DNA from 4 places in the Enterovibrio sp. QJM3NY_24 genome. Region 2 is predicted to be linked to each of the others. Evidence: predicted binding sites of a transcription regulator. Region 2 holds the regulator's gene; each other region holds the start of a gene.
The links. Region 2 encodes CRP, which controls carbon source genes, mostly activating them, when cyclic AMP is high. Its sites were predicted from a motif close to TGTGANNNNNNTCACA; they were not measured.

Region 1 (7,936 bases), 830 kb from region 2:
CGAATGCCTCGCCAACCCAAAAACGGATTGTCTTCTTCGATTTTCAGATAAGGAAGCGGCTTGTCTCCGCCAATGTCGAGTGTTCGCATCACGACAGATTGCTTTGGGTAGCAATCCAGTATCGATTGGTACTGCTTTACCTGATCCTCTTCTGAAGGAAAGCTGCGTTGCATCAAGAACGGCACTTCCGTTCGGTATAAACCCACGCCGTCAACACCACGGTTAATCGCAATACTCGTATCGGCACTGAGCCCCGCATTGAGGTGGATCTCCACCCTCACGCCATCTGCAGTTTCTGTGCGCCGAGTAAACGCACTGTCCACCTCTTGTTGCAGCTCCAGCTCTTCATCGCGAAGGCGCTTGTACTCTTTAAGAATGTGCGCAGAGGGCTCAACCAGCACGCGACCTTTAAAGCCATCCAGCACCACTTTTTTCTGGTGAATGATTTGTGGGTTAAATTCCACCCCCATCACGGCAGGAATACCTAATGCTCGCGCTAAAATTGCAGCATGCGCATTCACCGCGCCCTCTTCTGCCACCACACCTGCCAAGCAGTCTCGTGGAATGGCAGCCAACATCGCCGCGGTCAGCTCTCGGGCAAACAAAATGACGGGCTCATCAAGGTTCCACTGCTTGGTTTCCTGATTCTCGAGGAAATACAACAAACGCTGACCAAGCTCTTTCACGTCATTAGCACGATCACGTAGATAGGGATCGGACATGTTTTGGAAACGTTCAGCAAAAGAATCAATCGTTTGCTTAACTGCCCACTCCGCGAGATCGCCCTGCTGAATGTGCTCGTTCATGGCTTTGCGAAGCACAGGATCGTTCAGTAAATGGATAAAAAGATCGAAGATCGCCAGCGTGTCTTGATTCAACTCATTGTCAAAACGCTTTCTCAGGCGACGGAAATCAGAAATCGCAGCACTTAACGCACCATCTAAGCGATCACGCTCTTTTTGGTTATCCAGACAAGAAGCAGGAGAAACAAGATCGAGGCGAGGCTGGGAAACATCACACCACGCTTTTGCAATTGCGACACCGGGAGACGCAGCGGCACCTTCCAATAGCAAAGAGCCTTTGACATCGCTCGGCCACAAGCCTTGCGCTTTAGCATGGGCAAACACCACGGCCAACTGCGCAGCTAAGGTTACAAGAAAAGACTCTTCGCTTTCGTTGAACTGACGGGAATCTCGTTGCTGCACAACCAGCACACCGAGAATCTGACGACGATAAATGATTGGGGTGCCAAGAAACGCATTAAAAACGTCTTCACCGATATCAGGGAAATGTTTAAAGTCGACATGCCCACTGGCAAAGGCAAGATTGATGGGTTCTGCTCGACGGCCAACAAGACCGATGAGACCTTCGTTGAAAGACAGCGCCACACGACGCGATTTCGCATTGAGGCCTTGGGTGGCCATCAATTCATAGACTTGGCGATCGTGATCGGCGATGTAAACAGAGCAACACTCTGTATCCATCGCAGAGCAGGTCTCACTCACTAAAGTATTGAGCGCTTGCTTAACGTCACTGGATGACGCCACGTTATTAACGATATCTCGCAGTTTCGTCAGCATCGGCGCCCTCTAAGCCTTCCTTTAGTTTTTAGCTGAGCCTCGTTTACCTTTACTGCGCTTCACTTTTCGCTCACGAAAAGGCATCGCAATCGCTGCAAACTCTTTCATTGCGCGTCGGTAAACATCGCGTTTAAACGACACCACCTGCCTGACCGGATACCAGTAGCTGACCCAACGCCAACCATCAAATTCTGGCGTACCACTCCGTTGCATGTTCACTTTTGACTCGTCACATTCCAGCTTGAGCAAAAACCATTTTTGCTTTTGCCCAATACACACTGGTTTTGAATCCCAACGAACCAGACGTTTTGGCAACTTGTATCGCAACCAATGGCGACTTGTCGCCAGGATCTTTACGTCTTTTTTCGAGAGCCCTACTTCCTCGTATAACTCTCGGTACATGGCTTGTTCCGGCGTTTCACCGTCATCAATACCACCTTGGGGGAATTGCCAGGAATGTTGTCCATATCGACGAGCCCAGAGAACCTGACCGTGGCTGTTGCATATTACTATCCCTACATTAGGACGGTAACCATCGCCATCTATCACTGGACGACCTCAAATATAAATCTCTATTAACAGTGATTTTTTCACACTATGTACACAGTGGTAAACAAACATTGTGTATGAAACGCATTTTTTGGGGAGTTCAACCGCCTTTAGGGATAAAACAAGCCCTCACCATAAGTTATAAACAACTTGATGAGACCAAGCGCACATTTATTCACGCTTTCTGTGGATAGATTTGTGAAGAACACCTTTTAAACGGCAATAAAGCATGATGTGATAGCCATACATGATTTTACGCCCACTTGAGAAATACAAAATAAAATATTTAATATCAATGCTTTGAATGAAAAATAAAACAAACTAGATTCTATTTCCTCCTTGGAAAATCAAGAAGATCTTAAAGTGCTCAAAGATCCACCAAAATGAGAGTTACCCACACCATTCGTACACTTCCTCATCAATAATGGACGATCGCTCTATAATCAACACATTAAAAGCACTGTATATGCATCCATGACACTAGGGAGTCATGATTATCGCTTGATCCTTGTGGATAACATTGGAAAATACTCATCACTGAGTGATCCCATTGTCAGTCCCATACAAACACTGGTGTTTTCAGTGTTTGGCTGATAGCGTTCTGACGATTAACATTGAATGGATAGCCCCATGATCCCCGCGCCAACAACCGAACAAGAATTGCTCGATCGTGCTTATGCTCTGGCAGGATTTACCCTTGGCGAGCTTGCTTCGCAACGAGACATTGCTTGTCCTGCCGATCTTCGTCGTGAAAAAGGCTGGGTCGGTATGTTGTTGGAAAACTGTCTGGGTGCGACAGCTGGGAGCAAGCCAGAGCAAGATTTTCAGGATCTTGGTATTGAGCTGAAATCGATCCCCATTAGCCACAGTGGTAAACCGCTAGAAACCACCTTTGTCTGCGTTGCGCCGCTAACCGGTGTTCATGGACTGACATGGGAAAGTAGCCACATCCGCAATAAGTTGTCCAAAGTGTTGTGGGTGCCTGTTGAAGGCGAACGCGAAATCCCGGTGTCAGAACGCCGCGTTGGAATGCCGCTTATCTGGCAACCATCACAAGAGGAAGAGAAACAACTTAAGGCAGATTGGGAAGAGTTAATGGAGTTTATTGTGCTAGGCAAGATCCACGAGATTTCAGCAAAACACGGTGAATTTTTGCAGCTACGCCCGAAAGCGGCTAACAGCAAAGTGAAGACTGAAGCTTACGGAGCAAATGGTCAACCTATCAAAACGTTACCAAGAGGCTTTTACTTACGAACCCAATTCACCGCAAGGATACTCGCCCGACATTTCTTATTGTCAGATAGCGAGTAACCGAAAGATACAGAGTCTATTGCAGTTGGCGTATTCGTTGACCCGCTAGAGCGAGATCTCCATGTCTTCTTTGCACGAGGCATCGGCAGGACCAAATTCATCATAAGGGTCTAGTAAGCGCATCGTTACCTTTCTAATACCGAGCTTTTTCAGCTTGGCACTGACTTGCTCCATGTTGTCAAAGTGCATCACTTCATCGGTTTTATCATCTCTCAAAGGTTCTAGTTGATGCCTAACTTCCACTTCCACAATATGTTGTGCCCCACCAGCATGTGCCACCACATAGCAATGCGGCACATTGTCAGGGTGAGCCTGTATCCAATTTTTCAATTGCTTTAATTTCATCTAGCCTCCCGCATTGTTAACCAAATGTTAATCCTAGTATAAAAATGGGGCTGACTGACAGATTATCTTGATGAAATTTCTGTTTATGCTGTGTGATTTTCACTCTTGGTGCATCTTGCTGACTGTCTTTTACTCAACGAGTTGAAGTCGTACAAGCTTTCGCTGTTTTTGAAGCTTGTACCTGAGGCAGAATCTCCTAAGATGGAAGTTCAAACCTCTTCTCTCGACAATGAGCCAAATCAACCTCATTGGGCGATAAGCGCAATCCAAGGAGAACGGATGCAATTTCATACTCTTCCTCATACCAGCTTAGACGTCAGTAAAATATGCCTCGGTACCATGACGTTTGGTCAACAAAACTCAGAAGCTGATGCCCATGAACAACTGTCGTTAGCATTGGATCTGGGTGTGAACTTTATTGATACGGCCGAAATGTATGCCGTTCCCCCCACCCAAGAGACTCAAGGGTTAACAGAGAAATACATCGGTAGCTGGCTGCAAAAATCAGGTAAGCGCGACAAAGTGGTCATTGCAACCAAAGTGGCAGGGCCACGTGGTGTTCCTTACATTCGCGATAACATGTCGCTCGATCGCCGCAATGTACGTCAGGCGGTTGATGACAGTCTTGCTCGCCTACAAACCGACTACATCGACTTGTATCAAGTTCACTGGCCACAACGCCATGTGAACAGCTTTGGCCAACTTAACTATACACATCAAGATGAAAACTCAGGTGTCAGTTTGCTCGATACGCTAGATGCGCTATCGGAACTGGTGCGTGAAGGAAAAATTCGCTATATCGGTGTCTCGAATGAAACGCCTTGGGGTGTCATGAGCTATCTGCGATTGGCGGAAAAACACAGCCTAACCCGCATTGTTTCAATCCAAAACCCTTACAACTTGCTTAACCGAAGCTTTGAAGTGGGCATTTTTTCAGAAATCAGCCATCAAGAAGGTGTTGAGTTGCTGGCCTATTCGCCACTGGCGTTTGGTGTACTCACGGGTAAGTATCTGAATGGCGCTCGTCCAGAAGGGGCTCGTTGTACCCGATGGGAACGGTTTGCACGTTATTTCACAGAGCAAGGACAAGCCGCAACAAAAGCCTACGTTGACCTCGCCAACGAGTTTTCGCTCGACCCCGCACAAATGGCATTAGCGTTTGTGAACAGTCGTTCTTTCGTTGCCAGTAACATCATTGGTGCGACGACACTCGACCAGTTAAAAACCAATATCGAATCTATCGATATTCAATTGCCAGAAGAGCTGTTAACTCGCATCGATGAAGTGAGCGCGAAATACTCAAACCCTTGCCCATAGTTCGCATCAGCAAGCGACTGCCTGGCTGAGTCATTCAGCACTGAGTCGCGTGGTGCTAATGAGCACAAGACGAGGCATAACTAGTTTGTCTTTAAGATAAGAAAAGCGCCAATTGGCGCTTTTTCTTTCGTCACACGCACATAGACTCAGCCGTCGAACACTATAATTGATGCCGACTTCACACAGGGTGGACAAGGCATGAAAGCAAATCATATCGGTGTATTTTGTATTTCCATATTGGCACTAGGAACAGCAGGTTGCACATCTCCAAACCCCTACGGCGATTCCTACGGCACAACAGATACACGTACCATTCAAGACGTGTATTACGGCACGGTGATTAAGGCAGAGCCAGTGACTCTCGACAGCTCTAGTCAAACCAATCTCATTGGCACCATCGCAGGGGCAGCCATTGGTGGAATACTAGGCTCCAAAGTTGGAGGCGGCACAGGCTCTGAAATCGCAGCGATTGGTGGGGGGTTGCTTGGCGGTTATGCCGGCAGTGAAGCTGCTGCAAAAGCTGGGGAAAGTAACGGGGTGAACCTCACGATTAAACTCGATGACAGTGGAAAGATCATTTCGATCGTTCAGGCGGTCAACCCAGATATGATTTTCCAAGATGGTCAGCAAGTGCAGGTCAATGTGGATGGCGATACAGCGCGGGTGGTTCCGCGCTAGCTATATATATGACTGGCTGCGACTCAGTGTCACTCATCACAGACTAAAAAGGATAGGGAGCCTTCCCAGCAAAGAAGGCTCCCTTTCGCTACGTGGTAGGGTTCAACCTCAACCGGCGACGCATACGTGCCACTTCGCGTTGTGCTTTAAATTGAGGCGCGACAGTGTGACCAATGGAAAAGCCATCTTTCTCGAAACCGATGTCACGCATTAAATGCTCAGACATAGGATCTCCAATGTAGCGGATACGTCGATGTGCTTTTCGCCATTGTGCTTCTTCATGCTTAATATCTAAACGAACGAACATAACGGCTAGACGAAGGTAAAGTGATTGGTTCATTGTGGACTCCATATTGTGTTTAGGAGGTTCTGGATAATCTGCGGGGGAAATGAGAGTTGTTGCTTTCACATTTGGCCGCAGAGATATCCGCGGCCCACTTTCGAGGGGTGCGGAAATTACTGTACAGGTTTTCGCATATCTGCGCACAAATTGGAGGCGCAGGTCATAACGGTTGTAAAAGTATGATTTTTCATTCGTTGCCTCCTTAAATTCGTTAACCTGAGTGATAACCGCGTTTGTAAATTCACTGTTAATATTAATGACAGAGATCAATATATCAACAAGTTATTTCATATAACGATCAATTTGAAGTCATTGTCTCCATTCAACATTCTGTACAAACTTTCACCATGCCATTCACTTTATTTTGCCCAATAATTGGTACATTTCACTGTTCGAGATTTATTCACTATCATTAGCTGTCTGCATCGCTTTTATTCGCTTTTTACTTCGAAAACATACGTCGATGATTGAATCGCTCATTTCAATGTCTTACTCATTATACTCCCCCTCTCATCAATCCGAATATCGGATAGGTTTTAACTTTTATCAATCTATTAATTGGATATTATGACACCATCTTTTAGGAGGAACGCTCAATGAGAACAATGACAGACCGTATTCGACATGCCATCGCATTTGAAGTGATTGGCTTGATTCTCATCGTCAGCATCCTGTCCCAATTTGGTTTTGATGCCGCCCACACAGGTGTGATGGGCATTGCGTTTTCAGTCATCGCGACAGGATGGAACTACATCTACAACGTGTGGTTTGACAAAGCGATGATGAAGCGGACAGGAACAACCAAGAAAACACAAAAACAGCGTATCTTACATGCCGTACTATTTGAGTTGGGTTTGCTGTGGATAACGCTTCCTGCAATGGCTTGGTGGCTAAACATTGGCTTGTGGCAGGCATTTGTCATGGATATCGGCCTTGTGGCTTTCTATCTGGTTTACGCTTACGTGTTCAACCTCGCTTATGACAAGTTGTTCCCGGTGCAAACAGAAGAACTGACAAATCACTAACAGCGAGCCCTATACTGAACAATAAAAAAAAACCGCCTAGGGCGGTTTTTTTATCGCGGTTGAAACATGGGCTAATTAGCGAAAGCTACGAGGCGCAGGGATCAAGCTATGTTTGTTCAGCAGGCGATACATGGTCGCGCGCGATACACCCAGCTCTTTGGCTGCCGCAGACACTTGACCATTGTTGCTTTCCAGCACGGCCAGCAAGGCATCACGTTCAGACTCTTCACGGATTTTGCGCAGGCTTTGCTTGTAATCCCCCTGACGTGGAAGATCCAAGTGCTCTGCTTCAATCACCAGGTTATCTGCCAGCAACACCGCACGTTTTACCTGATTAATCAGTTCACGTACGTTACCTGGCCAGCTGTAGTTGGTCAGGATCTTATTGCCCTCTTCTGAGAAAGTGCGTGCCTGTGTGTTGTACTGGCGAGCAAATTTCAGCAGGAAGTGTTCAGCAAGGTCTGGAATATCAGCACTGCGTTCTTTCAAGGAAGGCACAGAGATGCGCAATACGTTTAGACGGTAGAATAAGTCTTCACGGAATAGACCTTCAGCAACCGCTTTTTCCAAATCCATATGTGTTGCCGCAATCACACGAACATCGATTTCTTTCGCGTATTTGTCATCATGGGATTCCACCGTGCCGTCTTGCAGCAAGTGAAGTAAGTTTGCCTGAAGGTTAAGCGGTAGGTCGCCAATTTCATCAAGGAACAAGGTTCCCTGGTGCGCTTGCTGTACCTTCCCTTCGCTCGTACCATCACCAAATAGCTCTGATGAGATCAGCTTTT
Region 2 (7,936 bases):
TGTTTGACATCATTTTAAAAATTGACAGGGTTTGTCATGTCTGCAAAACACCCGATTATTGCAGTCACCGGTTCATCTGGGGCAGGAACCACCACCACTTCCGACGCATTTCGGAAGATATTCAATATGATGGACATCCGCGCGGCCTGGGTTGAAGGCGACAGTTTTCACCGTTTTACGCGTCCTGAAATGGACGTTGAAATTCGCAAGGCCAGAGAGCAGGGTCGTCACATCAGCTATTTTGGCCCTCAAGCCAATGATTTCCCAAGACTAGAATCCTTTTTCGATGAATATGGCAAACACGGTACGGGACAATTCCGCCGTTACTTGCATACGTTTGATGAAGCAGTGCCGTATAACCAAATGCCAGGTACGTTTACGGCATGGCAAGATTTGCCAGAGAATAACGACTTAATGTTCTATGAAGGGCTTCACGGCGGTATTGCCGACGGCGAAATTAACGTGGCTCAGCATGTTGATTTGCTCATTGGCATGGTGCCAATTGTGAACCTGGAGTGGATTCAGAAATTTGTTCGCGACACGCGCGACCGCGGCCACTCACGAGAAGCCGTGACGGACTCCATCGTGCGCTCAATGGACGATTATCTTAACTACATCACGCCGCAGTTTAGTCGCACACACATTAACTTCCAGCGCGTACCGACCGTTGATACCTCTAACCCGCTTAACGCTAAAGGCATTCCAAGTCTTGATGAAAGCTTTGTCGTGATACGTTTTCGCGGCATCAAGAAAGTGGATTTCCCTTATTTTCTGGCCGTGATCCAAGGCTCTTTCATGTCACGGCATGACACCTTGGTTGTGCCTGGGGGCAAAATGAGCTTCGCCATGGAGTTGATCATCCAACCGCTTATTCAGCAGTTAATCGAAACGGGCAAGATAAGCTAAGCCCACGAGAGCCTCCCTTTTCTGTATGAAGATCTTGGCAATCCATTGATAAACAGCCAATAGCAAAAAAGGAGGGCATGCCCTCCTTTGTTTTATGGTCACTTCCAACAAAACCGCAAACACGCCATTAAGCCGCCTCACGAACCTCGTAAGAGTGGGTCATTTCAATACTGGCACCCAACATCAAACACACCGAGCAGTATTTCTCTAGGCTGTCTTTGACCGCAGAAGCCACCAATGCTTCATCCAATGCGGTACCTGTGACCACAAAGTGAATATTGATCTGGGTAAACAAGCGCGGTGCTTGCTCTCGGCGCTCTGCCGTCAGTTCGGCTTCACAATATGACACTGCTTGATTAGCCGCTTTAAGCGCTGCAACAACGTCGACAGAGCTGCATCCACCGGCCCCCATCAGCACCATTTCCATTGGACTCGGGGCTTTTTCTCCGCCATTCCCATCCATCACGATGCTATGACCTGAATTCGACTGCCCTAAAAACGTCTCTTTTCCGCACCACTTGACGCTTGCTCGCATCTATTTCTCCTGTTTACTTTCAGTGTCGTGATCTTGTCCACGTTTTTAGCCTTTAATAGGGGGGGAAGTCCATATCAAAATCAAGAAATCGTGCTGGAAAAAGGATAAACTCAATGACTCAAACAGAGAGCTTGTAGCCTGACGGTTGACACTTTATGCTATCCCACGGACTTGTGCCGCAGGACGGTGGGCTAAGGAAGACTCATCAGGCAACAACTGCAGAGGAAATGAGAGATATGGTTCCAGGAAAACCTCAAACAGACCCAACACTAGAGTGGTTCCTTTCACACTGCCACATTCATAAGTACCCATCAAAAAGTACGCTGATTCATGCTGGTGAGAAAGCTGAAACGCTTTATTACATCGTGAAAGGCTCTGTGGCTGTACTGATCAAGGATGAAGAAGGCAAAGAGATGATCCTTTCTTACCTCAACCAGGGCGACTTCATTGGCGAACTGGGCTTATTTGAGGAAGATCAGGAGCGTACAGCTTGGGTTCGCGCTAAATCTCCATGCGAAGTCGCTGAAATCTCATTCAAAAAATTCCGTCAGCTGATTCAAGTGAATCCAGACATTCTGATGCGCCTTTCTTCCCAGATGGCTCGTCGTTTGCAAATCACTAGCCAAAAAGTTGGTGACTTAGCATTCCTAGATGTGACTGGTCGTATCGCGCAAACACTGCTTAATCTGGCGAAACAACCAGATGCTATGACTCACCCAGACGGTATGCAAATCAAGATCACCCGTCAGGAAATCGGTCAAATCGTAGGTTGCTCACGTGAAACCGTTGGTCGTATTCTGAAGATGCTGGAAGAGCAGAATCTAATTTCTGCACACGGTAAAACTATCGTGGTATACGGTACTCGCTAAGCATTATTGCTTTGAAATGAAAGCCACCATTATGGTGGCTTTTTTGTTTGAGCATGATCACTATCACGTCAAAAAATCCACAAAACCCCTTTCCCAGTGCTACCTTTCAATGCAAAGCATGTATACATTTACGTGCAACGTTTTTTTGCGATGATGGAGCATCGATATGGACTTGGAACATCAAGCGTTTAGCCGCATAAATACGACACCTGCCGTCGTCCCTTGGGGTCAGGTCAGCACCGAATTGACTGGCTTTGCTGGTATGTCTCACTATCAGCTACAGCGCATGCTCGGTGATGACGGACGCAAATCAACACCGACCTCTCACGAAGAGTGGTCATCAAACTTGGTATCAGAGCGCAATTAGATCGGCGAACGGTACACGCGATGGGCAATCGCTACAGGAGTAGCGACTGCATGAGCCACTAACGGTCCCTACTTATCGGTACTTTCAAAGATTTTATCTGCCGAGGCCTCAACAAACCCTTGATACAGGCTTCCGTTCGGTAACGGGTAACGTTTGGCAAACTCATAAAAACCACCCGGGATCATCAGTTCTTCATCACTAAAGCGCACCGTCACTTTGTCCGCCATGGTTGCCGATTGCTCCAAGCGCACTTGCGGATCCCCTTTCACTTCACCGCCAGATTCATTAATCGCAAAACCTGACTCTCGCAGCAATTGGTTCACATCCAACACGTCATGGAGCGTACTCAATTGATTCACACTCACCGTGAAATGATTGGCGCCAAAGCCATGAGCAGACAGCCAACCTGCATATTCACTTTCCGCCGCTAACTGATGATAAGTTGCCGTGTCAATGCCCCACAAACGACCACCATACAAGAACGCGGGATCATTAAGTGCTGTGTCATCTACCTGATCAACCAAAGCACGAACAGCCTGCTGCAGTTCCGTGGAACACTGTCCCACCAGCAACTCACTGATAAACACTTTGGGTGCATCAGGGTTAGGATGCTCATAATGCCGCGCGTACAGTTTTTTCGCTTTGAAATGGTACTCCCCTTTAGGGGTATAACCGATGGCGATAAACGGCGCAGCCAAACGATCTAGCCCCACCTTGGGTAACGCAAAAGTGCGCAACGCAATGTGGTCATTGAGAAGCGGACTGCCCTCTTCTAATAACGCATGCACTTTTGCTGCCGACGGGCATAACCTATCGATATAGTCTTTCCAAAGCTCATCAAATAAAGCCTGAACGCGCTCCATCACATCCTCCTACATTGAGTGTTCGGTAGTTACTTATCTTTTGTTACAACGACAGCCCAGGGCTGAGTTGATCAGGCAAGGACACATCCTCACCTTCCATTGACGCCATGGGATAAGCGCAATAGTCAGCGGCATAGTAAGCACTTGGTCGTAAATTGCCTGATGCTCCCGGCCGCCGAAAGGTGCATCACCACTCGCGCCCGTTAGCTGGCGATTGCGATTAACGATACCTGCGCGAATATGGTCAAGAAAATACGCCCATTCTGCGTCATCGGTTGAAATTAACCCTGCCGACAAACCGTAGCGGGTATCATTGGCCAGCGTGACTGCGTCTTCAAGAGAGTCATAACGCACCACTTGAAGTAGTGGCCCGAAATATTCTTCATCAGGCAATTGAGCCACTTGGCTCACTTCAATAATGCCCGGAGTGACGACGGCATCATGCAGCAACTGGGCTTTTAGAAGCGGCTGCCCACCCAGTGATTCGAGATTGCCCTGAGCAGCAAGAATGCCTTCTGCTGCGCGCACAGAGATTTGTGACCCCATGAACGAGGCAGGTTGATCAAATTGACCACCCACTTTGATGTTTTTGGCCATCTCAACCAAACGCGAAAGCAATGCATCACCGCGATCGCCTTTCGGTACATAAAGACGACGAGCACAGGTGCAACGCTGCCCTGCACTGATAAATGCGGATTGAATGATGGTATACACGGTGGCATCAAGATCGCCGTATTGATCGGAAATCACCATCGGGTTGTTTCCGCCCATTTCCAACGCCAACATTTTGCCCGGCTCTCCCGCAAATTGACGATGCAGAATATGACCTGTGTTAGCGCTACCTGTGAACAACAGACCATCGATGCCTTTAGATTGTGCCAGCGCCTCGCCCGTTTCACGCCCGCCTTGGATCATATTGATCACGCCTTTCGGCAGTCCCGCTTCAATCCAAAGCTTAATGGTTTCTTCTGCTGTTTTTGGCGTTAAATCCGAGGGTTTAAATACCACGGTATTCCCCGCCAACAACGCGGGAACAATATGACCGTTCGGCAAATGTCCGGGGAAGTTGTAAGGCCCAAATATCGCCATCACCCCTAGAGGGCGATGGCGCAGCACCGCCTGTGTGCCAGCAACATCTTTGCTGCGCTCACCCGTTCGTTCTTGATAAGCACGCAGTGAAAGGGCAATTTTCCCGACCATGGCAGCAGCTTCAGTGCGGGTTTCCCACAGTGGCTTACCGGTTTCTTCGGCAATCACTTGTGCCATGTGTTCGCTGTTTTCTTTTAGCTTCTCGGCAAAACGTTCGACCAGTGCCTGACGTTCTGCGAAAGCGGTGTGCTTCCATGTGGCAAACGCGTCTCTCGCCGAACTCACAGCCGCTTCCACTTGTGGAGATGTGGCTGCTCGTCCCTGCCATATTGACTCACTGTTAAACGGATTCAGTGAATCAAACATATCACCATCACCCGCGATGGGTTGGTTATCAATCCATTGTGTCATCATCTACTCCTACACCGACACGAGTCGCACGTTATCACCATTTTTGACACTCAACGCATCGGCGACTTCTTGGCTGATCAACGCTTCATTGCGCTCTTCGTCCACACCAATCTTGGCGGACGTGGCGCGAAAATTTTGAAAGTCACTGTTACAAATCAGGTAATCCTGCGCACTGCTGTGCTCCGCAATCTTGACCCTTGCAGTGAACGAGCGGCGAATAGAATCAATGTTCTGACGTAGACACTCCACCGTTGGTCCTGCATCAAAAATATCGACGTAGCCACGACGCGTGAAGCCTTCCTTTTCAAGCAAACGCAGCGCTGGACGGGTTTTTTCATGCACCTGACCAATCACTGCACGGGCTTCATCACTCAACAGGTTGACGTAAATCGGCAACTTGGGCATCAAATCCGCGATAAAGCCTTTCTGTCCAATGCCGGTTAAATAATCTGCCAGCGTAAAATCAATCGAAAAGAAATGCTCTTTCAGCCACTTCCAAAACGGTGAGTTACCTTCTTCATCAGACACGCCGCGCATTTCAGCGAAAATCACGTCAGAGAATTTCTCGGGGAACTGCGCCAACATCAAGAAGCGGCATTTCGACAGCAACTTGCCATTGAGACCACCACGAAACTCTGGGCGTAAAAACAGGGTGCATATTTCTGTCGCGCCCGTGTAGTTATTGCCAAAGGTCAGCACTTCTACCACGTTGTGGACATTTAACCGGCGTGAGTGATGCACCACCTTGCTGATGTGGTAGCTGTAAAACGGATTGTCCATCCCAATCGCTGCTTCAATACCCGTCGTACCCGCTATCTCTCCCGTTTCAGTGTCCTCAGCAACCATGAGGTAACCTTCGGTGCCTGGCGCTTGGGCATCGCGGCCAAAACTGTCTACCGAGTGGTCGATACGGCCTTGGATCAATTCATCATTGACCGGCAGCGACGTGAATCCGTGACCCGACTCTACGGCGCACAGCATCAGCGCATCAAAATCAGTTTTCTTTATGGGACGAATTACCAACATCTTACTTCCTCCTGCTGCAATGGATGGTCAAAACAGGACGGCAATTAAGCCGCCGCCAGTTTCGCCAGCGCACGATCCAGACGCGCTAAACCTTCTTCTACTTCTTCTTTGGTAATAACCAGTGATGGCGTCATGCGAACCACGTTGGCACCGGCTACCAGCAGCAGCAAGCCTTCATCACCTGCAGCCAGCAATACGTCTCGCGCTCGGCCGTTCCATTTGTCGTTAAGAGCTGCGCCAATCAGCAAGCCCTTACCACGGATCTCACTGAACATATTGTATTTGGCATTCAGCGCTTCAAGACCGTCACGGAACCAACCTTCGCGCTCTTTCACACCAGCAAGTACTTCAGGCTTACTCACTTCTTCCACGACCGCTTCTGCTACTGCACACGCCAGTGGATTACCGCCGTACGTTGAACCGTGCGTACCGACTTTCATGTGCGCTGCCAGAGCTTCTGTGGTCAGCATGGCCCCAATAGGGAAGCCACCGCCCAGTGATTTTGCTGTGCTGAGGATGTCCGGTGTCACCCCCGTTTGCTCATAGGCATAGAAGGTACCCGTACGGCCATTACCGGTTTGCACTTCATCAAAAATCAGCAATGCATGGTGCTTATCACAAAGCTCACGTACACCTTGCAAGAAGGCTGAATCTGCCGTGACAATACCGCCCTCACCTTGCAAAGGCTCCATCATAATGGCGCACGTTTTGTCAGACATGGCCGCAGCCAATGCTTCAAGATCGTTATATGGCAGATGGGTGACATTGCCCGGTTTCGGGCCAAAGCCATCAGAGTAAGCGGCTTGCCCACCAACGGTCACCGTAAAGAAAGTACGCCCATGGAAACCTTGAGCAAATGCGATGATCTCGCTTTTCTCTGGACCATGTTCTTCCACTGCCCAGCGACGGGCCAGCTTCAGTGCGGCTTCATTGGCTTCTGCGCCGGAATTGGCAAAAAACACACGTTCTGCAAAGCTCACTTCCGTCAGTTTTTTCGCCAAACGCAGCGCGGGGGCGTTGGTCATCACATTGCTCAGGTGCCACAGCTTGTCGGCCTGTTCTTTTAGGGCATTCACCATCACAGGGTGACAATGGCCAAGGCAACTCACTGCTATCCCACCAGCAAAGTCGATATACTCACGATCGTCTTGATCCCAAATACGAGAGCCTTGGCCTCTATCTGGAATCATTGTCATTGGTGCATAACAGGGCACCATTACTTCATCGAACAGTTTACGTTCTACTTTATGTCCGGCTGTCATCGCTCATATCCTTCTGTCGATTCTGCTTTAAGCATAGTATTTACATTTCGTTAACCACATCAATAGCAGAAAATATCAAACCCTTAGGCTGTAAAGATGGGTAAATTCATCACAGTGCCATAGTTATGCGCAATTTCGGCAAAATGATTAATAGAGCAAGAGGTAAGAGTGTCTTTCCTAGCGGGAAACAAAGCGAAGATGAAGGATTGAAGATGAATAAGGTTTCACTGTGAACGGTGAGAAAACCGCGTGATTTAAATGTAAATTTAGTGATACAGATCGTTTTGCTCGTCAGCGTCAGAATTCAAAGCATCACAGAGGGAAGGTTATCGCCCAAACTCAGAAGCAACGGCTAAGACATGACAGAAGAAGAAAGGAAGTTAGCGAGAAGTTGATGACCTTGCTCGGTCAAAATGCTTTCCGGATGAAATTGAACCCCTTCAAGTGCAAGGGTGCGATGGCGAATCCCCATAATTTCATCAAACACACCATCGCGTTCTGTCCATGCCGTGACATCAAAACAATCGGGCAGAGAATCCGCATCTACCACTAATGAATGGTAGCGCGTGACGGTCAGGGGGTGATTCAACCCTTCAAACACTCCGATG
Region 3 (7,936 bases), 780 kb from region 2:
TCGCACCATCCGACAGTTGCGCTACATCGCTGTTTTTCGCAAAGCGCGATGCCGCGGTTGCCAAGATATTGTTGTCTTCAGGCGTGCGTTTCCACTTGTCTCCATCGATTTCAGCAACAAATGCATCAACGTTTTCAGTGTCCATTGAAGCGATAGTTTTTGGTGTTGCATCACCAGCAACAACATACGCACGTGGCATAAAGTCAGTTTCAAACAACTGCCAGTATTCCGCAATCAGGGGGATTTCGATTTTTTCGCCAGCCGCGAAACCATCGAAAGATTGCGTTGGCGTCAGCGCGTAAAGATCACCCGTTAGGTGTTCAATCGTGAAGTCGTCGCTTGCGACATCTAGGAACACACGAATGCTGTGCAGATAGATTGTCCAATCATTGCTAGTAACGGCATCACCTTCATTAACAACCGTCATGTTTACTTTGTTACAAGATGCCCACTCAGCGCCCATGTCCTGACATGCTAGACCTTCTTGCGCGCCATGGTTGGTTTGAACGTCGTAGCTAATGTTCAGCTGAGAAGCCAACGCATCTACCGTTGCTTGTTGTGCAGAGCCAGAAGGCAGAACGCCACAACCAGCAAGACCTGCAGCAACCGCTGCAGATAAGATTCCCATCTTAAATGTCTTATTCATTTGTATTTTTCCCTACGATTTGGCCGAATTCGGCCCAAAAAAAGCCGACCCCGCTAAGGGCCGGCCATATTGACTGTTTAGTCAGTATATTTTAGTTAAGGCAGTTTGATTTCCGTCAAGTCTTCACTTGTGCCGACTTTTTTCATTTCGCCAGCAACGATTTCTGCCAAAGGACCCAAGATAACCTGCAGGTTATTGGTGCCCAATTTAACAACACCCATCGCACCTAGTGCTTTCAGTGTTTTCTCGTCGATCTGAGCGCCATCTTTAACAGTCAGACGTAGACGAGTAATACATGCATCGATAGTCGTCAGGTTGTCGTGACCGCCCAACGCTTTCAAATACTGGCGAGCTAGGATGCTGGTTTCTTTAGATGCTTCAACGCCATTTGATTCAGCGTCGTCATCTAGGTCTTCACGACCAGGCGTTTTCAGGTTGAACTTAACAATCGCGGTGCGGAACACGGCATAGTAAACACCGAAGAAAACCAGACCTTGAACGATAAGCATGTACCAGTTAACAGCCAGCGGGTTACGTGTAGACAAGAACATGTCAACAAGACCTGCAGAGAAACCGAAACCTGCAATCCACTGCATAGATGCAGCGATGTATACAGAGATACCAGTCAGAAGTGCGTGAAGCACATACAGACCAGGAGCCAAGAACATGAATGAGAATTCAAGAGGTTCTGTTACACCGGTAAAGAACGATGCGAAACCAGCAGCGATCATGATAGATGCTACTTTTTCTTTGTTCTCAGGCTTAGCCGTGTGGTAGATAGCTAGCGCTGCACCTGGCAGACCAAACATCATGATTGGGAAGAAGCCCGCTTGGTACATACCTGTTACACCAACAGTTGCAGTACCTTCAGCCAGAGACTTAGCGCCACCCAGGAAGTTAGGAATATCGTTAATGCCAGCAACGTCGAACCAGAATACTGAGTTCAGAGCGTGGTGCAGACCCACTGGGATCAAAAGACGGTTAAAGAATGCATAGATACCTGCACCCAGTTCGCCCATGCCCTGAATACCTTCACCGAAGTTAACCAGACCACCGTAAACAGTTGGCCATACGTACATCAGGATGAAAGAAACAATGATTGCAGCAAAAGAAGTAACAATTGGAACCAAACGCTTACCAGAGAAGAACGACAACGCTTTGTGCAGTTCTACTGTTGAGAAACGGTTGTACAGTTCCGCTGACATGATACCGACCAAGATACCAACGAATTGGTTCTGGATCTTACCGAAAGCCGCTGGAACAGCACTTGGGTCAATGTTTTGAATTTGTGCAACAGCACCTGGCGACAGTAGCGTCGTAACAACGTACATACCAACCAGACCTGCTAGTGCAGCAGCGCCGTCTTTGTCTTTAGACATACCGTAGGCAACACCTACAGCAAACAGCCAAGACATGTTATCGATAATTGCAGCGCCTGCTTTAATCAAGAATGCCGCCAGAACGCTGTTCGCGCCCCAACCGGTCGGATCGATAAAGTAGCCGATACCCATTAAGATTGCAGCTGCAGGAAGCGTGGCAACGGGTACCATTAACGCTTTACCTACTTTTTGGAAATAACCGAGAATATTCACCTGTGTTCCCCCTATAGTGGTTCTTTCTCAGAGATGTAATGACAACATGGGACTTTTTTTACTATCCAATGTGAGTCAGGTGGAGTTTATTCCATTAATTTCGCCCCGCAAATTAAAACAGGTGCAATTGTGATTTTTGTCACTCAAAACGATACGAGATCCTGTTTTTTGCTAGCGCCATCATAAAACTTATTTTATGATGAAAACTAAGATACGAATCCACTATGCTGTATAGTCTGAATTTGAATTAATTAAGAGGTGTACCGTGAGACTTATCCCTTTACAAACCGCACATGAAGTAGGCTTTTGGTCAGCACGCTATATTGTTGATGCAATTAACAAATTTGCTCCAACTGAAGATCGTCCGTTTGTTCTGGGTTTGCCGACTGGTGGCACTCCACTGAACACATATAAACAACTGATTAATCTTCATAAGCAAGGCGAAGTAAGCTTTAAACATGTGGTTACATTCAACATGGACGAGTACTGCGGTATCCCAGCAGATCATCCAGAATCTTACCGTAGCTTCATGTTCAATAATTTCTTCAATCACATTGATATTAAACAAGAAAATATCAATCTATTGAACGGAAACACTGACAATCACGAAGAAGAATGTCAGCGTTACGAAGACAAGATTAAATCTTACGGTCGAATCAATCTGTTCATGGGCGGCATTGGCAACGACGGTCACATCGCATTTAACGAGCCAGCATCGTCACTTTCATCACGTACTCGTATCAAAACCTTGACGGAAGATACGCGTATTGCTAACTCTCGTTTCTTTGATAATGACATCAACCAAGTACCTAAACACGCACTGACCATTGGCGTAGGTACCTTGCTTGACGCAAAAGAAGTGATGATTCTGGTTACAGGTCACAACAAAGCACTTGCTCTGCAAGCAGCGGTAGAAGGTTCAGTGAACCACCTGTGGACTGTCTCTGCGCTTCAATTGCACCCTAAAGCACTGATGATTTGTGACGAACCATCAACAGCTGAGCTGAAAGTGAAGACAGTTAAGTACTTCCATGAGCTAGAAGCTGAAAACATCAAAAACCTGTAAGGTAAGGAAGTATTCATGTACGCACTGACTAACTGCCGAATTTTTACTGGTAGCGAAGTGCTGGATAATCATGCTGTCATCGTCGATGGTGGCCTGATCCAGAACGTTTGTCCTGAAAGTGAATTGCCAGAAGGCATTGAAACTCGTTCACTTGATGGCGCATATCTCAGCCCTGGCTTCATCGATCTACAACTTAACGGTTGTGGCGGTGTGATGTTCAACGATGAAGTGACCGCGGACACTATCCACACGATGCATCTGGCAAACCTGAAGTCTGGTTGCACCAGCTTCTTGCCAACACTGATCACGTCTTCTGATGAAGATATGAAGGCATCAGTCAGTGCGATTCGTGATTACCAAGCACAATACGAGCATCAAGCACTCGGTCTGCACCTTGAAGGTCCATACCTGAATGTTGCCAAAAAAGGCATTCACAGTGTTGATTTCATTCGTCGCTCTGATGACGCAATGATCGATTTCATCACTGCTAATGCAGATGTCGTCACGAAAGTGACGCTGGCACCAGAATTGACGCCAGCGGATCATATCCGTCAGTTGGCTGACGCAGGTATCGTTGTATCTGCAGGTCACACCAACGCAAGCTACGTTGAAGCGCGTCTAGGCTTTAAAGCGGGTATCACGTTTGCCACCCACCTGTTCAATGCGATGACACCAATTGCGGGTCGCGAGCCTGGTATGGTTGGCGCTATCTACGACACCCCGGAGGTTTATACGGGCGTGATTGCAGATGGTTTCCACGTAGATTATGCAAACATTCGCATTGCCCACAAATTGAAAGGTGAGAAACTGGTTCTTGTTACTGATGCAGCAGCGCCTGCAGGAGCAGACATGGATCACTTTATTTTTGTAGGTAAGAAAGTATATTACCGTGATGGTAAGTGTGTTGATGAGAATGGCACACTTGGCGGTTCGGCATTGACCATGATTGAAGCAGTACAAAACTCTGTCGAACACGTAGGCATCGCTTTGGATGAAGTGATCCGCATGGCAACCTTGTATCCTGCACGTGCAATCGGCATGGATGACAAGCTAGGGGCTATCAAGAATGGATATGTCGCTAACCTGACCGTGTTTGATCGCGATTTCAATGTCAAAGCGACTGTAGTTAACGGCGAATATACATTGAATTAGGACATTTATGACAGGCGGACAAATTGGTAACGTAGATCTGGTTAAACAGCTAAACGGTGCCGCCGTTTATCGACTTATCGACCAACAAGGGCCGATATCTCGAATCCAAATTGCTGACGTGAGCAGTCTTGCTCCAGCAAGTGTTACCAAAATTACCCGCCAGTTGCTTGAGCGCGGCCTGATTAAAGAGGTCGCGCAACAAGCGTCCACAGGAGGTCGACGAGCCATCTCGTTGACCACCGAATGTGCCCCTTTTCACTCTCTTGCTGTACGACTCGGTCGTGACCGCATCGAACTAACACTGTTCGACTTGTCGGGCAAACCTCTCGCCGAGCATGACGAAGCGTTTCACTATCCCAATCAGGAAACCCTGATTGAAGGTCTTCTTTTTCACCTTCACAGTTTCCTCGCTAGCCAACAAGACATTGTAAAAGAACTGATTGCCGTGGCGATTTCGCTACCCGGCCTCGTTGATGCCGAAACAGGTATCGTCGAATACATGCCACATATTACGATCGACAAATTACCGTTAAGTGACTTAATTCGTGATGAATTTGGTGTGCAGTGTTACATCGGAAACGACACACGAGGTCAGGCACTGGCAGAACATTATTTCGGGGTGAGTAAAAACTACTACGACACCCTACTCGTCAGTGTTCACAATGGTGCTGGTGCAGGTATTATCGTTAATGGCCAAGTGTTTTTAGGCTACAACCGCAACGTTGGCGAGATCGGACACATTCAAATAGACCCGCTCGGCAAGAAGTGTCAGTGTGGTAATTTTGGCTGTCTTGAAACGGTTGCTTCTAATCCAGCTATTATCGAGCACGCACAGCAGCTTTTGGCACAAGGCCATGAAAGCATGCTGCAAGGCAAAAAAGACCTCAACGTATCCGACATCTGTCGTGCCGCTGTTGCCGGTGATGAACTCGCGCGTCAGGTATTGGTAAAGGTAGGTAATCACTTAGGCAAAGCCATCGCGATGACAATTAACTTGTTCAATCCACAACAAGTGGTGATCTCTGGTGAAATTACCGAAGCAAAAAGCGTGGTGTTCCCAGCCATTCAACGCTGCGTAGAAAACCAATCACTAAGAGCCTTCCACCAGAATCTTCCTGTTGTCGCAGCCAGCTTGTCTTCTACTACACCGACACTCGGCGCATTTGCGCTGGTTAAACGCGCGATGCTTAACGGAATATTGCTTCAAAAACTGCTCGAAGACTAAAATTCTGTTACACAAATTAGGCACAGCTTAAGCTAATTTATGTTTAGCTTCATAGGCAACACAGGTTTACCGTGTTGCCTTTGTTTTATCTTATCATTTTCTGTTGTTAGGCCCCCTGTTTGACCGGCTTAGGCTTAAACGCGCTATTTTTTCGCAAGGAAACAATCAAAACCATGGATCTCGTTATCATTGCCGTCGCATTTCTCAGCGGTTTTTTAATGCTGCGCTGCCACATGCCCCCACTCGTTGGCTTCTTGATTGCTGGATTTGGCTTACATGCAGCAGGATTCACCTCCACGCCCGTTATCCAAACGTTAGCCGATTTGGGTGTTACCTTGCTGCTGTTTACTATTGGTCTCAAACTCGACGTAAAGTCTCTGCTCAATAAAGAGATTTGGTTCGGTGCCACACTCCATAACGTGATGACAACTGCACTGTTCTCACTTTGCTTGATGGGCTTTAAGTCACTTGGCTTTTCCGCATTTTCAAGCCTCGCGTTAAACGACATTGTACTTGTTGCTTTTGCTCTCTCTTTTTCCAGTACCGTGTTCGCCATCAAAGCCCTGCAAGAGAAAGGCGAAATGAACGCCACCTACGGCACATTAGCTATCGGCGTTCTCATCATGCAGGATATCTTTGCCGTTATTTTCCTGACCATCGCCTCTGGAAAAGTCCCCGGAATAGAAGCCCTACTGTTATTTGCATTGCCATTGGCCCGTCCGTTGTTCTTTAAATTACTGGATCGCGTCGGTCATGGTGAAGTCTTAGTGCTTTATGGTGTTTTCCTTGCGTTGGTCGCAGGGGCGGGTTTCTTTGATGTTGTTGGCATGAAAGCAGACCTAGGTGCTTTGCTTCTGGGCATGATGATGGCAGCACATCCCCGTGCATCAGAGATGGCCAAATCACTGTTCAACTTGAAAGAACTCTTTCTGGTGTGCTTTTTCCTTAATATTGGCTTGTCAGAGCAGCCAACATTGCAAGGATTGATGATTGCGCTATTGCTGCTGCTACTGTTGCCATTAAAAGGCCTGCTTTACTATGTCATATTCAATGGCTTCAAATTCCGTGTCCGGACCTCGCTTTTCGCCACGCTCACCCTGTTTAACTACAGTGAATTTGGCTTAATTGTCGGTGGTATTGCCTACCAAATGGGCATCATGCCCGGCAGTATTTTGGTCGCCATCGCCATTGCAGTGTCTTTGTCCTTCATGTTAGCTGCACCACTGAATACGTTCAGTCATAAAATTTACGGCGCTGTATCATCACGCTTCAACGACCCGTCACCAGAACGAATCCATCATAACGATCAGCTTATCGATCTCGGTGATGCTTCCGTGGTTATCATCGGTATGGGCCGCATAGGCAGTGGTGCGTATGATGAACTCGCAATAGAATTTCCGTCAAAAGTACTAGGCATTGAAGCGCGTGAAGATTCAGTCGCTAGCCATCAAGAGTGCAACAGAAATGTGATTCATGGTGATGCCACAGATCCTGACTTCTGGTCTCGCGTCACCTCCTCTCGCCATATCGAACTGATCCTTCTTGCGATGCCTAACAGTCAAGCTAACACCTTGGCCATGGAGCAGATCAATCAATTAGGATTCGACGGCAAAGTCGCCGCTATTGCTAAGTACGTCGATGAACTTGAACAACTCAAAGCGCTTGGCGTTAACGAAGCCTATAACATCTACAACGAAGCAGGTGCGGGTTTTGCTCGCCATGTAAAAGACCAACTGCTTTAAGCCTCATTCTGAAATCCGTGACCACTCTTGTGCTCCCAAGCACAAAAGCGGTCACAAAATCATCAGCACCAATGTTTCATTCACTAAAAACCGCATATTGGTGAATGAAATTAAACTTCACCTCGGGTTTATTATTTTTATCTTCATAACAGGTTGCTTTTTTCTATCAAATTGGCAAATTGAAGACAATACAAAATTGAAACGCGTTTATGATGCGTGCATTAGGGAAGTTTGAGAGGGAATTATGTGTTCTGTATTTGGCATTTTAGATATTAAATCAGATGCGTCAGTGTTACGCGAATCTGCCTTGGAAATGTCCAAGAAGTTACGTCACCGTGGACCGGACTGGTCTGGCATCTATTCATCAGAGCGTGCAATTCTCGCGCACGAACGTCTCGCTATCGTTGGTTTGAACAGCGGCGCACAACCTCTTTATAGCCCTGATGGCAAGCTTATCCTTGCGGTTAACGGTGAGATCTACAACCACAAAGAAATTCGTGCGCGTTACGAAGA
Region 4 (7,936 bases), 1.7 Mb from region 2:
CGCAGCACTGATTGCTATGCCCCAAAGCATGCGACAGCGATATGTTGATAGGCTTCTTTCTTTGCTGCAACCAGGTGGTCGAATATTGTTAGTGACATTGGATTACCCACAAGATCAGATGGATGGCCCTCCTTTTAGTGTGACGGCGGAAGAGGTGATGTCACTGTATGACGGCTATAAAATTACGCAGTTAGCACGAGATGAAAACAGCGATCGCCCACCGAAAGGGCAAGCGGCTTCGTATTTCGTAGAAGAAGTGTGGATGATCGAGTCGAAATAAAACAAGAAAACTTGACGTTCTCTCATTGAAAACCAGCCACCCATTGGGTGGCTGGTTTATTTCGGCAGCGCCAATCTAGGTTCGTTTTGTCCGATTAGATGTAGCGCTAAACAGATTAATCGAGATCAAAAATCAATCTGAATGGCAGATGCTGCGGTAACGGCTTTACGCACTGCTGAATTGGTATCTGTGTCTCTTGCCAATGCCACACCAAGACGGCGACGGCCATCAATGTCCGGTTTACCAAACAGACGGACTTGGGTATCTGGGTAACGTAGTGCTTGTGCAATACCATCAAAACCAATGTTGTTTGAGCTGCCTTCTCCTAACACCACGGCAGATGCCGAAGGGCCATACAAGTTAATCGCATTGATAGGTAAACCTAAGAACGCGCGAACGTGAAGAGCAAACTCAGAAAGGTCTTGCGAAATCAGCGTTACCATTCCGGTATCGTGTGGACGAGGGGACACCTCGCTGAACAGCACATCATCGCCTTTTACGAATAATTCCACGCCAAATAAGCCATAGCCGCCTAATGCCGCCACCACTTTTTTTGCGAGTTCTTCGGCTGCCTGACGCGCTTTTACGCTCATCGCTTGAGGTTGCCATGATTCGCGGTAGTCACCATCTTCTTGGCGATGGCCAATGGGTGCACAGAAATGAATGCCATCTATGGCACTGACGGTAAGAAGGGTGATTTCATAGTCAAAATCAACAAAGCCTTCGACGATAACGCGACCACGCCCAGCACGACCGCCTTCTTGTGCATAGTTCCACGCTTTTTCGATGTCAGCATTGGTCTTCACAACACTCTGGCCTTTGCCTGAAGAGCTCATAACAGGTTTAACCACACACGGCATACCAACAGATTCAATTGCCGCGTGAAACGCTTCTGAGGTATCAGCAAAGGCATACGGGGAGGTTGCCACACCAAGTTCTTCTGCGGCAAGACGACGAATGCCTTCTCGGTTCATGGTGAGTTGGGTTGCGCGAGCGGTAGGGACGATATTCACGCCGGATTTCTCAAGCTCAACGAGGCGATCAGTGGCAATGGCTTCGATTTCTGGCACCACGTAATCTGGTTTCTCTTGGGCAATGATGGCTGCAAGCGCATCGCCATCGAGCATATCGACGACATGGCTACGATGCGCAACCTGCATCGCGGGCGCATCCGCATAACGGTCACACGCGATGACTTCAATACCAAGACGCTGACATTCAATCGCTACTTCTTTACCTAGCTCACCAGAGCCCAACAGCAGGACGCGCGTGGCGCCCGGACGAGTTGCTGTTCCAATCATGATTATCTTCCATCAATGCAAATAACTGCTGGTGATTTTACCTTAAGCAATCGTTTGCGCAAGCGTTTGCCTTTGTGGTTTGTAAGGTTTTAGGAAGACTGAACTAAGTGAGTGTTTATTGGCGACGGGTTGACGATGGCGGGTTGATTAATGCTTAGCAGTGATAAGTGGTCGATAGAAGTACCGCCGCCTAAAAAGGCGGCGGAAAACGACAAAAAGTCGTATTAGCTATTTTTAGCTTTACGGGTTTCCCAGTGGGTAATAAAGAACACCGCAGCGACGATGATCGCAGCGCCCAACCAAAGGCGACCCGGCGGGACCCAACCAAACACCAAAAATCCGAACAACACATTCAAAGGCAGTTTGGCATTGTCAAAAGGCTGAACGAATGACGCATCCGCAGCGGCATACGCTTTGGCGATAGCCCATTGAGCAACAGCAGTGAGCAGGCCTGCACCAAGCAGAATAAGCCACACCATTTCTCCTTTTGGCATTGTCCAATCTGGTATCGCTAGCAAGATGTTAAACGGCGTGATGAGCAATAGCAGGTAAACGACCATGGTGGTGGGAGAGTCGTTGTGCGACAGTTTCTTAACCATCAAGGAATAAGTTGCCCAGAAGAACGCAGCACCGATAGGTAGCATGGTTGCCCAGCTAAAATCGTCTGACCAAGGCTCTAGAATGATCATTGCGCCCACAAAACCGCTCAATGTAGCAAGCCAGCGGGCAGGGCCTACTCGCTCACCCAGAAATAGGCCTGAACCAATTGTGGCAAACAGTGGGGAGGTCATCAGTAACGCAATGCCTTGCCAAATCGGAACGGGATAAGCGAGTGCCCATAGCCAAAGTTGGATACCAATGACTGAGAAGAAAACGCGTAAACAGTGCATGCCGAGATGGTCGGTCTTAAGTGCTTGGCGAATGCCCATGCTTCTCAGCCAAGGGATCATCACAATCAGCGCAATAAAGTACTGAACAAACGCAACCGTGGTGGAAGGTAGTTGCATTTTGAAGCTGACATATTGCGCAAGGCTATTGATCATCGCAAAGCATACGCCAGCGGTGAGCATCCAAGAAGCGCCAAGAACGGGGTTGTGAGATTGGCTCATGCGTGTACAGAAATGAGGAAAAGTGACGTGATAGTAGCGAACTTTGTCTGCGGGGTATAACGAAAACGCCGGTGTTACACAGCGTTTTTCAATGTTATGACGATAAACGCATCAACTGGGCATTAAATGGCCAAATAACCCAAAGGAATATCTGGGTTTAGGGCCTCTAGAACCGCTTGTGTATCTTGCAAGTGGCTGATCACGGCGTTGGCTTTTTCCACCAAAACAACTTCTTGGATGTCTTTTAATGCCACTTCTGCCAAGTTCATGGCGATGAGCGCGACTTGCAACGGGGGAAGACTAGGGTTGAACGCGGCATTTTCTGCGTACATACCTGAGAAGATCTGCCCGTTATTGTCACGGATAGCCACACCGCTCAAATTGTGTGAATACGGTGCATGACTGCGATTCGTTGCGCTGACAGCAGCCTGAATAAGTGCATCGTCTTCCTCGGCCGTTAAACCATGGTTAACAGGAGCCAGCAGTGGCTGGTCGATACCGAGATCAATCGGACCAAAAGGCTCTGGCAGATATTCGTGTAATAACTTGGCTTCACGATCGGGAAGTTGAATGTTTAGTGTATCCGCGCCGTTGATCTCATTCATAAACTGACGGCAGTGACCACATGGGCTGTAGTTGATGGTGATGTCTTTAAGCGCAGATTCCCCCTTCAACCAAGCGTGGCTAATGGCAGATTGTTCGGCATGTACCGCTTGATTGAGCTGCACACCTTCAAATTCCATGTTCGCACCAAAATAGAGACGACCCGACGCGCCACGAGCAATCGCGCCAACATAGAACTTTGAAATAGGGGCGATAGAGTAAGCCGCAGCGATAGGCAGCATGGCAACACGCAGGTCTTTGTCTGCTAAGCCCGTTAGCTTGAGTAGGTTTTCATAGTCTTGGGCACTGATTGTCGCGTCAAAATCTGGCGAGGTGCAGAGTTGTTCCATAGCCTCTTTGAGTGGTGAGGGTAGGGCTGCAATCGCGTCTTGAATGCTAACTCGCATGCTTGCTCCAAGTGTTGTTGTATGGGGAATCATTTTAAGAGCAAACGCCTGCCTATTAATGTGATTTTGATCACTTAAATGGTGCAATGAGACGTATCATTTCATAAATATAAGTGACCTCACATGAATTCGATTTCATTTGATACAGGTCGAGATTGGGCTGCAATTAACAAAGAACTCAATGACATGAAAAACAAACGGGGCAAGAATGGCTGTCATGATCCCACATATCACTAACGCTAATGAACTTAATGCGCCCTCCTGATAGTGAGTTTCAGCTGCTTTTGCCGTGCCTATGGCGTGAGACACCGCGCCGATTGAAAGGCCTCTAGCAAGAGAGGATTTAATCTTCATGATGTTCAGTAGCGGATAGCCAATCAGTGCACCGAAAAGCCCTGCAACCACCACGAGTGCAGCCGTGACCGCAGGAATACCGCCTATATGTTCAGCCGTGCCCAAGGCAAAAGGCGTTGAGATAGATTTTGGCAACACAGATGCTGCTATCTGGAGATCTCCGCCCGCCAGCAACGCGAATGTGGTGCCAAGAGTCATTGAGAGCAAACTCGCGCCAAGACATGCCAATAAGATGGTTTTCCAGTGTCGTTTAATCACGTGCATTTGCTCGTATAAAGGATACGCCAATGCAATTACTGCAGGGCCAAGCATGAAATTTATGGTTTTGTTCTGGTCAAAGTATTCTTTGTAGGTATTGCCTGAATAAATCACCATTGGCATCAGTACAAGTAAGCTGATCAGCAAAGGATTGAAAATAGGATGACGTAGTTTTAAGGCAATATGACGGGCGATGAAGTACACCACAAGGGTTGCAATAAGCCACATTAGTTATCTTCCCCTTGATATTTATCCAGAATTTTTGCCATAACAATCAGCACCACCGTAGAGCTCAATATTGTGGCGCCCAAAAGAGGCATCGAATCGGTGATCAACAGATGAAAGTGATCCATTAGCCCCATGCTGGCAGGGATAAAGAACAGTGGCATGATGGTAATCAGTACCGTGCAGGCATCTTTTACCCAACGTCCCGGTACGATGCCCGTTGTTAGGCTCACGAAAAGCAACAGCATGCTAATGATACTGCTGGGTATTGGAAGGTGTAACAGTTGAGTCAGTAAGCTACCCACAAGGGTATAAATCGCTATGAGTGCGAAACCAAGAAGATATTTCACGTCGAAGACCCTGATAGACAGTCGTGAAACTATTCTAGACTGAGCTCGCTATGAAAATCTTGTTCAAAACATGGTAATTCCCACCATTGCACAATAGTTAGGCAACGTGAAGGGCGTTACATCAGATAGATAATCGCTGCAGCAGCACTGAGCACAGAAAGAAGCGTACCTGTAATGATGGGCACAACGTTACGTTGTGTTTTCAATTCTTGTACGGGTTCATCGATGTGAATGTCAAGAGGGTCAGGTTCTGAGGGATTGGGTATCACTTCAGCTTGTCGTTGATAGGTTTTTTGAGGCAACGCAACGCGGTAGCCATGATCGCCCACCACATCTAACGGAAGTATTTTTTCGCCATGGCGATAAGATTTAGCCAGCAGTGAGCACAGGCTATTTTGGTGCTGAGAAAAAGAAGAGTCGGGTAACGATGTAGAAGCATACAGAATACGAGCAGACAGCACTTCTCCAGCATGGTAGCAAAGCATTTCTAGTAAGCGACACTCTTCATAGGTGAGTGTGCTTACTGTACTGTCTTGCCAAAACAAGGAACGGCTTTCTGGTTCAAAATCGACGTTAGAAAAGCGGTAGCACCGACTGTTTACTTTGGTTACCATTTTCTCATCCACCTCACTATCTCTTATTAGAAAAGTGTGGACTCAAATCACGGAAATTCAAATGTAACACCTCTGTTTCTTTGGGGGTGTATAGCGTACATCACGCGGTATTCAGCAAAGGTTGGTGATAATCACTAAGATACAAGCGATTCGACGTAGTGATAAATGGATTTAAGAATCGCTAATTTTTTTGTGTCGCTTTGATTTTCTTCAGCGAGATCTTCCAATCGCGCCATGTATTCAGGTAAGTGTGTTTCGAAATAATCTCGGCGATGAAGGTGCCATTTCTTTTGCTCGCTGTCAGTCAGCGTCCAAGAATAGTTGCGGGCACGGTAGCGAAACAACAGCGGATGAATACGCTTGTCAGCGACATTGATTTCAAGCGCCGCGAGATTTTCCGGTTTGGTTTGACGAATGATATCCATGGTGGAGCGATCAGACGGCGAGAAGAAACCATCATAGAGGGCCGCATCCACATTGTTAGCATCGCCATACTGGGGCTTTTCAGCGTAAAGCTCGACCAGTTTTTCTCTTACCTGTGGGTGTGCCTGAAGTTTCTTCAAGTGATCAAGACAGCGTTGGCGATCAATACCCAATCTTTCAGCATCTTCTGGACGCAAGGTTTTTGCTTCAGCTAAGACAGGACATTTATTGATGTGAATGAGTTTGATAGGAGCAGGTAACTCATCAGGTGCGAGGTCGGCACGCTTTGTATATAAACGTTCACGAAGTGCCGTTGCGTCTAAGTCAAACAATGGGGACGGGTCGAGCGCAAGATCAATGGCGATAACGGCGTTTTTGTTGTCTGGGTGCCACGCAACGGGAACAATCCAACTGGTGTTACCGCGCTCAGTGCCAAACATGCCTGAAACATGCACAAGCGGTTTCATCGCGACGATGTCGATCAATGCTGTTAGCTTATTTTTATTGCGATGTGTATACAGGTAATCAAACAAACGAGGTTGGGCTTGTTTGAATTTCTTCGCCATTTCGATGGTGGCAATCACATCTGCCATTGCATCGTGCGCGTTCGCGTGCTCAATACCATTGGCAACGGAAAGATGTTCCAACTTAAAGCTGGTGGCACCCTCAGCGTTTATTGGCCACTCAATGCCTTCAGGGCGAAGTGCATACGCGGCACGCATTGCATCCAACAAATCCCACCTTGAATTACCGTTTTGCCAACTCCACCCGTAAGGGTCAAAGAAATTGCGATAAAGCGTATAGCGCGATACTTCATCATCAAATCGAATATTGTTGTAGCCCACTGAACATGTCCCTGGCATAGAGAGTTGCTCATGAATTTTGGCAATGAACTCAGGCTCAGGCAATCCGCGAGAAACGGCAGTTTGAGGCGTAATTCCGGTAATCAAACACGCTTCTGGTTGAGGCAAATAGTCATTGGGTGGCTGGCAATAAATGACCAACGGTTCACCGATGATATTGAAGTCTTTGTCTGTTCTTACGCCTGCAAACTGACAAGGTCGATCTAGAGCAGGGCTGATGCCAAAGGTTTCGTAATCAAAGAAGAAAAAAGTTGGTTCATTGGTGTTTGCCACGGTGGTATCCAAGGGTTTGAAAGACGTGGGGATGTTACCGCAAATTTAGTGAGAAATCTTGCAATGCAAAAGAAAACGACCTGATGTACAGGCGCTAACAAGCGTTATTCCCTATTGAGGACTAGCCTTGCGTTTATAGGTTGTAAAGGCTGAGCATGATTGCGCATTACTTTCACCAGATGATGAGCCTGTGATTCGCTCAGCGTCTCTTTATGCTTCAGGGAAAGGTATCATGGATGAATGAAATGCCAGTGTTGTACGTTCTAATTAGATAACGTGAATGAATGCCAAGATGGCAATAAAGCAAATGAAGGGAACACGATGAAAATAACGCCGCTGACACAACATATTGGTGCCAGTATTGAGGAAGTTTGCCTGGCGAGTTGCACTGACAAAGAATTTTCGCTGATCTACAACGCTTTCTTAACGCACAAAGTCATTTTTTTTCACGAACAACACCTTTCACCGCAAGATCAACTTTTGCTTGCGGCACGCTTTGGTGAATTGGAAGCACCGCATCCATTTTTCCCCCATGTCGATGATTTCCCGCAAATCAGTGTGATTGAGACCACACCTGGCAACCCGCCGGGGAAAAGCTTCTGGCACACGGACATGACGTGGCAGAAAGCACCACCCAAATGCTCGGTGCTCTGCGCGCAGCATCTTCCTTCTGCTGGGGGAGATACTATCTGGCTTTCTATGGAAGCGGTTTACCGAGCACTGCCCGATGCGTTGAAACAGTCACTACGCGGCAGAACAGCAACCCATGCGGTGCATGGATTTGCAGGGAGTCGATTTGATGAAGTGGATGCGCAGGGCGAGAGCAAAGTAAGTAACATTTCAAGCGGGATAAAGGATATTCATCATCCTTTAGTG

Region 1: rppH (RNA pyrophosphohydrolase) is a predicted target of CRP. The motif match lies at 2,284-2,299, and genes of this name have one in related genera.
Region 3: nagE (N-acetylglucosamine-specific PTS transporter subunit IIBC) is a predicted target of CRP. The motif match lies at 2,367-2,382, and genes of this name have one in related genera.
Region 4: cdd (cytidine deaminase) is a predicted target of CRP. The motif match lies at 3,760-3,775, and genes of this name have one in related genera.

Annotation. Positions count from the first base shown of each region.
Region 1 covers NZ_CM173519.1:554,614-562,549, reverse strand. The annotation lists gene ptsP (phosphoenolpyruvate--protein phosphotransferase) at 1-1,580, opposite strand, end outside; gene rppH (RNA pyrophosphohydrolase) at 1,602-2,129, opposite strand; gene mutH (DNA mismatch repair endonuclease MutH) at 2,760-3,440, shown strand; gene AC3CIC_RS02425 (DUF6482 family protein) at 3,486-3,785, opposite strand; gene AC3CIC_RS02420 (NADP(H)-dependent aldo-keto reductase) at 4,065-5,102, shown strand; gene AC3CIC_RS02415 (outer membrane lipoprotein) at 5,301-5,780, shown strand; gene AC3CIC_RS02410 (hypothetical protein) at 5,869-6,120, opposite strand; gene AC3CIC_RS02405 (PACE efflux transporter) at 6,720-7,148, shown strand; gene AC3CIC_RS02400 (sigma-54-dependent transcriptional regulator) at 7,224-7,936, opposite strand, start outside.
Region 2 covers NZ_CM173519.1:3,344,036-3,351,971, forward strand. The annotation lists gene AC3CIC_RS15035 (phosphoribulokinase) at 37-906, shown strand; gene AC3CIC_RS15040 (OsmC family protein) at 1,034-1,441, opposite strand; gene crp (cAMP-activated global transcriptional regulator CRP) at 1,678-2,310, shown strand; gene AC3CIC_RS15050 (hypothetical protein) at 2,477-2,677, shown strand; gene AC3CIC_RS15055 (DUF1338 domain-containing protein) at 2,746-3,540, opposite strand; partial or broken gene astD (succinylglutamate-semialdehyde dehydrogenase) at 3,584-5,040, opposite strand; gene astA (arginine N-succinyltransferase) at 5,050-6,066, opposite strand; gene AC3CIC_RS15070 (aspartate aminotransferase family protein) at 6,111-7,328, opposite strand; gene AC3CIC_RS15075 (aminodeoxychorismate synthase component II) at 7,681-7,936, opposite strand, start outside.
Region 3 covers NZ_CM173519.1:2,559,077-2,567,012, forward strand. The annotation lists gene AC3CIC_RS11230 (beta-N-acetylhexosaminidase) at 1-646, opposite strand, end outside; gene nagE (N-acetylglucosamine-specific PTS transporter subunit IIBC) at 742-2,238, opposite strand; gene nagB (glucosamine-6-phosphate deaminase) at 2,504-3,304, shown strand; gene nagA (N-acetylglucosamine-6-phosphate deacetylase) at 3,320-4,456, shown strand; gene nagC (DNA-binding transcriptional regulator NagC) at 4,464-5,681, shown strand; gene AC3CIC_RS11255 (cation:proton antiporter domain-containing protein) at 5,855-7,423, shown strand; gene asnB (asparagine synthase B) at 7,668-7,936, shown strand, end outside.
Region 4 covers NZ_CM173519.1:1,639,742-1,647,677, forward strand. The annotation lists gene AC3CIC_RS07265 (thiopurine S-methyltransferase) at 1-280, shown strand, start outside; gene purT (formate-dependent phosphoribosylglycinamide formyltransferase) at 406-1,581, opposite strand; gene AC3CIC_RS07275 (DMT family transporter) at 1,806-2,690, opposite strand; gene cdd (cytidine deaminase) at 2,813-3,700, opposite strand; gene AC3CIC_RS07285 (CidB/LrgB family autolysis modulator) at 3,836-4,540, opposite strand; gene AC3CIC_RS07290 (CidA/LrgA family protein) at 4,540-4,887, opposite strand; gene AC3CIC_RS07295 (hypothetical protein) at 5,004-5,513, opposite strand; gene sbcB (exodeoxyribonuclease I) at 5,636-7,060, opposite strand; gene AC3CIC_RS07305 (TauD/TfdA dioxygenase family protein) at 7,382-7,936, shown strand, end outside.